Linked DNA regions of Prochlorococcus marinus XMU1411. The protein of the gene in region 2 interacts with the protein of the main gene of each other region in a pairwise test. Links are inferred from orthologs where the notes say so. Each region holds a gene or a part of one and is shown on either strand. Other genes may lie near its edges. The genes, in order: ftsZ and HA145_RS02060.

The links.
Region 1: the proteins of HA145_RS02060 (region 2) and ftsZ interact in binary tests that used the Bacillus subtilis proteins (3 or more experiments, as listed by UniProt). The link is inferred for Prochlorococcus marinus XMU1411 from one-to-one orthologs.

What each region holds. Positions count from the first base shown.
Region 1 is NZ_JAAORI010000004.1:256,731-259,848, reverse strand. Bases 128-2,911 are described here. They hold ftsZ (cell division protein FtsZ), read right to left. Parts: upstream 2,186-2,911; coding sequence 1,070-2,185; downstream 128-1,069. Other genes in these bases: HA145_RS07415 (cell division protein FtsQ/DivIB), read right to left, coding at 2,366-2,911; panB (3-methyl-2-oxobutanoate hydroxymethyltransferase), read right to left, coding at 136-909; hemW (radical SAM family heme chaperone HemW), read left to right, coding at 128-143. Outside these bases: more of hemW, read left to right, coding at 1-127; more of HA145_RS07415, read right to left, coding at 2,912-3,085; HA145_RS07410 (hypothetical protein), read right to left, coding at 3,082-3,118. UniProt on the Bacillus subtilis protein: Essential cell division protein that forms a contractile ring structure (Z ring) at the future cell division site. The regulation of the ring assembly controls the timing and the location of cell division.
Region 2 is NZ_JAAORI010000003.1:64,931-68,069, reverse strand. The notes cover bases 288-3,092. They hold HA145_RS02060 (cell division protein SepF), read right to left. Parts: upstream 2,076-3,092; coding sequence 1,500-2,075; downstream 288-1,499. Other genes in these bases: HA145_RS02050 (PII-interacting protein PipX family protein), read right to left, coding at 2,861-3,092; HA145_RS02055 (YggS family pyridoxal phosphate-dependent enzyme), read right to left, coding at 2,223-2,858; proC (pyrroline-5-carboxylate reductase), read right to left, coding at 680-1,492; HA145_RS02070 (glycosyltransferase family 4 protein), read left to right, coding at 288-683. Outside these bases: more of HA145_RS02070, read left to right, coding at 1-287; more of HA145_RS02050, read right to left, coding at 3,093-3,127. UniProt on the Bacillus subtilis protein: Cell division protein that is part of the divisome complex and is recruited early to the Z-ring. Probably stimulates Z-ring formation, perhaps through the cross-linking of FtsZ protofilaments. Its function overlaps with FtsA.

The DNA.
Region 1 (3,118 bases), on a different replicon or contig from region 2:
TGCTTGCAAAATGGGAAACATATCTTGAGAGTGGATTATTAGTTAGAAAGGGTTATAGGTTCTTTTTAAGTAATCCAAAAGGTATGGAGCTTAGCAATCAAATTCTTATTTCTATGTTCAAATGGTGGGATGAGATTAGTTAAGTCTTTCAGATTCTATCCATTCTTTTAATTTATCTTTAAATAATTTCTTCCCTTGAATAATGGGTTGGCAAAATGGTGGTTGGTCATCACTGAGACCCAGCAAATCAGCAGTAACTCTTACTTGCCCATCGCAATATTTACCTGCACCGATACCTATTGTGGGAATTTTTAAGTCGTTTTGTATTTCTTTAGCAAGTAACTCAGGAATATGTTCAAGAACTATTGAAAAACACCCTAAATTTTCTAGTATCGAAGCTTCTCTTTTGATTTTTTCTTGGCTTTCTAAGCTCTCGCCTTGTTTTTTTAATCCAAGATTTAAATAGCTTTGTGGTGTAAGTCCTATATGCCCCATAACAGGGATTCCCATTCTAATTAACCTTGAAATAACTTTTTGTATTTCTGGCTCAGCTCCTTCGACCTTTACAGCTTTTGCATAAGTACTTTGAATTATTTTTCCTGCATACTCTACAGCTTTATCATCTCCGCATTGATAAGTCAAAAAAGGCATGTCTGATACCACCAAAGGTTGTTCTTCAATTCCTTTTTTGAACCCTCTTGATACAGCATTAGTGTGGTAGATTATGTTTTCTAAAGTTAACGGCAATGTGGATTTGTATCCTAAACACACCATTGCTAGTGAATCTCCAACTAAAACAAGATCAACATTAGCTTGTTCTGCAATAGATCCAGATATTGAGTCCCATGCAGTTAATGCAATAATCTTTTGAGATTTCTCTTTATATTTGATGAGATCTGAAGGCAACATGAGAATTTATGTATCTTTTTTAATCAAGAATTGCTAATATAATACTGACTCGGCCTTTCGCGGTTTTAACGCCTAAACCTGGTCAGGACCGGAAGGTAGCAGCCACAAGGGATGCTTGAGGCAGGCGAGATAACCGAGTCACCTTAGTTTAATTTAACTTTTAATTTATATCTTTTTTATTCTGCCTTAATTTCAAAAATTCTGGAATACTCGCTCCAGTATCTTTGTTGTTCGAATCACTATAAAAAGATTGATTTGATAATCTATTTCTTATTCTTTGTTGCTTCAATGGTTGGTTTGTATCAAAGCCAGTTGCAATTACGGTGACTTGTATCTCACCATCCATGTCTTCGTTCACTGCTTGACCAACGATTATATTCGCATCCTGATCTACAACATCGCTAATAACTTCTCCTACTGAGTTCACATCATCAAGGGTTAAATCTCTCCCTCCAGTGATATTCACAAGGCAACCTTTTGCACCATCAATCCTTCCTGCTTCTAATAATGGACTATTAATTGCTGCTTGAGCAGCCTCTATCGCTCGTGATCTGCCAGAACCAATACCTACCCCAAGAAGAGCTGTACCAGCTTCTGTCATGACTGATCTGACATCAGCAAAGTCAAGATTAACCTCGCCTGGGCGGGTTATTACTTCACTTATACCTTGGACTCCCATTCTTAGAACATCATCTGCATTCCTAAATGCTTCTTGAATAGAGGCGCCCGATGAAACCTCTTTTAACCGATCGTTAGGGATGACAATAAGAGTATCAACATTTTCTGCCAACCTTGCAATTCCTTCTTCTGCTTGACGCATTCTCCTTTTCCCTTCGAAAGAAAAGGGTTTAGTTACTATGCCAATTGTTAATGCACCGCTTTGCTTTGCTACTTCAGCGACAACTGGGGCTGCTCCCGTCCCAGTACCTCCACCCATTCCAGCTGCTATAAAAACCAAGTCAGCACCCTCTAATGATTGTTGCAGCTCATCTCTGGATTCTTCTGCGGCCTTTTGACCGATACTTGGATTACCTCCAGCTCCTAGTCCTCTTGTTAAGTTTTGACCTAATTGGACTCTCCTTTGAGCAGATGACTGTAGTAAGGCTTGAGCATCAGTATTGAGAACTCTGAATGAAACGCCTTCAAGATTACTATCAATCATTCTGTTTACAGCGTTACTTCCGCCTCCGCCTACACCAATTACTTCTATTTTGGCGTTTTGGCTTGGAAGGATTTCTCTCGATTGATCAAAGTTTGGATTGTTACCGAAGCTCATCTCTTAATTAGGGATCTAATACTAGTATTGGGTGCATTATGAACTTACTAAGCTCATCTGTAGGAATTTGTTGAGGAAAAACCTTAAAATATTTATTTATTAAATATTTTGTTTTATATGCTTAACCCACATCAACACTACAATAATTAAAAAAAATTATTCAAAATCAAATCTCAAATATTAGGGTTTGAACACTTTTATTTTTGGTTTATTTGGATCAGTAAGATCAATATTATCAATTTTTTCAGAAAAGTTATTTTTCTTGTATTCATTTTTTAGATTATTGATTATCTGTAATTGATAAGTGATTAAATTAGGGTTAAATCCTAAAAATATTGTTTTTAAATCTTTTTCCTCAACAGTTAGAAATCCACTGGGTGAAAAAGTTATTTTTACGACCTCAAATTCATATTTCTCTCGTGAAATTAAAATTTCAGATAATACTTTTTTAAATTTTCTTTTCCAACCAAAAACTCGTACAGTTAAATCGGTAAATTTTGTATTGTCTGCATTTTGTTTTTTGATAAAAACCCCATCTTTATCAATAAAACCTAATATTTTTTCATCATTAAATATTTTTTCGCCGTAAGCTATCGGAGTTCTAGTATTAACAAAAACTTTCAAACCAAAGGGAAATATATGTCTGCTTACTGAAACATGCTTGAGCGACAAATTTTGCTTTAACTCTTTTTCTAAAAAATTAGTTCTAATAAAAATTAACCTGATTGGCAATTTTAAAGATGAATTTTTCACTAAATCATTCTGTGATAATAATTTACTACCAGAGATCCTAATGTCGCTTATATTGACCTCTTTTAGGGTTTTTAGGCTTATTAAACTTGTGGTAAATAAAATTAGAAATAAAGAGAATTTATTTTTAATTTTTTTTGGGTTTTTCACAAATCACATCGAGCTTTTTCCATCAATTGCTCC
Region 2 (3,139 bases):
AAAATGTTCTTGAGAAATTAGGTGTACCAAAAGAAAAACTAATAATTATTCCAAACGGCGTTGATGAAAATATTTGGAAACCTTTTTGCGAAAAAAATAAAAAATATGATCGGGTTAAAAACAAACTTGGACATGAAAGGATCTTTTTATATATGGGAAGAATTGCCAATGAAAAAAATATCGAAGCACTTTTACGTTCTTGGCGCCAAACAAAAAACAATAATTGCAAATTAGTTATTGTTGGAGATGGCCCAATGAAGCCAACACTTGAAAATAGTTTTTCTAACCTTAGTATTGATAAATTAATTTGGTGGGGTGCCGAGTTAGATTTAGAAACTAGGGTAGCGATAATGCAAATAGCAGAGGTATTTTTCTTACCAAGCTTAGTAGAAGGTTTGTCATTATCACTTTTAGAGGCAATGTCTACTGGCACGGCATGCGTAGCCACAGATGCTGGCGCTGATGGTGAAGTTTTAGATAAAGGAGCAGGTATAGTAATATCAACTGATAATGTAGCTAAGCAGCTAAAAACTATATTCCCAATTTTAATAGAACATCCTTCATTTACAAAAGATCTTGGAAGAAAAGCAAGAGATCGAGTACTTGAGAGATATACAATTTCTCAAAATATAAATTTGCTTGAGAAAGTTTACATGGACTTAAAAGATCATTTCAAAAACTAACCAAACTCTTTGCTTCTATTACTAGCTGCAACTATTGATTCAATTAGAGCTGACCTCATACTTTTTTTTTCTAAAACCCTTAAAGCAGAAATAGTTGTTCCCCCTGGAGAAGTAACTAAATTTTTAAGTTCGGAAGTAGTTAGTTTCTTTTCTTTTAATAAATCAATGGTCCCAAGTATCATCTCTTTGACAAGTTCTTCTGAAAGTACTTTAGGTAATCCACCACTTAAACCTCCATCACTTAATGCTTCTACAATCAAAGCAATAATTGCAGGCCCTGATGAGGTTAAAGCTAAAAATATATCAAGGTAATCTTCTGTAAATTCGTAAATCTTACTTGTATCTTCGAATAATTGTTTTGTAACTTGTTTATGATCTTTTGTGATTTTCTCACCCCAAGCAATTCCAGTTAAACCCTTGCCAACAGTTATTGGTAAATTTGTAACGACCCTCACACATTTATGATTAGGGAATTTTTTAGTAAGTTTATTTATTGAGACTCCCGCAAGAATTGAAATTAATAAATTATCCTTACTTTTTAAATTATCCGCCTCAATTATATCTTCAAAGTGCTGTGGTTTTACAGAAAGAAGTTTAACTTGACAGTCCCAAATTATTTTTGAGTCTTTTGATCTAGATTCAAAGACATTTATGTTAAACCTATAATTTTTTTTTATATTTTTTAAACTTTTTTCTGAATTTACAACACAATAAACATCCTCTGGCTTTATAAATTTTTTTTCTAATAATGGAGTTATTATAGCTTTTGCAATATTTCCAAAACCAATAATCGCAATTTTAACAGTCACAGATTAATCATGAAAAAGCACTTAATTTAGAATTACCCCATGCGGGTTCAGGTGTCGTGTTAATTCCCATACTATATTTTGGAGTATTTTCTGTAGGTCCAGAAGAAGGAGAAGCTTCATCTGGGGAAGAACAAGTTACATTTACACAACTTGGGGCAAAAAGAAAAATACTTTCACCCACTCTTTCTTGGTGTCCATCAATTGCATATGTCCCTCCAGCTATAAAATCAACTGCTCTTTGTGCTTGATCTGGATCCATCATAGTTAAATTGAGAATCACAGTTTTTCTCTCTCTTAATGCTTGAATAGCTTGAGGCATCTCTTCAAAACTTCTTGGTTCCATTAAGCTGACTTCTGAGGATGAATTTGAGATCCCAGGCATTCCAACAACTTTTGATGATCTGTTGTTATTCATAAAATCGAATGGGTTTGCATTTGCTAGAGCATTTGAATTTCTTGATTTTTGTTTTAAATCATTAATATCATTTAATTCATCCTCTAATGGATAATCCAATTCATCAAAATCATCATCGAGATACTCATCCCCCGCGACAACTGCCTTTAATCTAGAAATAAGTGACACCTTTTAAATCCTCATTAAATTGATTACTAAGGTTTAAGAACCCCAAGTAATAGATTCATTTTTTAAATGAATAAACTACCTATACTTAAATAACGTTACTTATACTTAACTGCAAGTTTATAGATAAGATTTTTATAAAAAAATTAATTAGGATCTATTTCCAAAAATCAATGATCCTAATCTTAACCAAGTAGATCCAGCTTCAATAGCCTCCTCCCAATCTCCAGACATTCCCATTGAACAATCTTGAAGTTGAAGTGCATCAGCGAGAGAGCGACATTTTTTGAACAATTCTAAATTTTCCTTAGAACTAAGCCCTTTAGGATTAATAGTCATCAAACCTGATAATATGACATTTTTCAATTCTTGAATTTCTCCCCATTTCGATTTTAAAAGTTCAGGTTTAAAACCTCCTTTAGTAGGGTCATCACTCAACTTAATCTGCAACATTATTAATGGATTTTTCTTCTCTTCACATGAAATATGAGAAATCTTTTGTAACTTTTCAAATGAATCTACTGAATGAATATATTTAAAATTTTGCACTATTTTTCTTATTTTATTACTTTGTATTCTTCCAATAAAGTGCCACTTAATTTGTTTAAGATCTTTTAAAATTAATTGCTTCTCAAAAGCCTCTTGAAACTTACTCTCACCAAAGTCAATTTGACCCATATTTTGAATAGTCTTGATTTCTTGACTTTTAAATCCTTTACTTACAGCAAGAATATTTACATTTGATGGTATTTTATTTTTTATTCTTAAATAATTTGAAGGATTCACCTTTATAAGAAAGTTTGGTTGAATAAATTCTCCCATTTATGTAGCTCTTCAGATCCATTTCTTCTAGCTTTTTGAAGGTTTAATTCGGACTGATTACGGGCATCTAAATAAGGTATGACTTCAAAAACAACTTCTCTCTGTCTAACTTCAACCAAAAAAAACATTTTTTGTGCATACAAAGTTGCATAAATATCTCTTCCATCATTTCCAGTAGAGACTTGGTACAACATACCAAAAGTTGGGTGGTTTAAATAACGCTCAGAAATCAAACTTAATTTTTT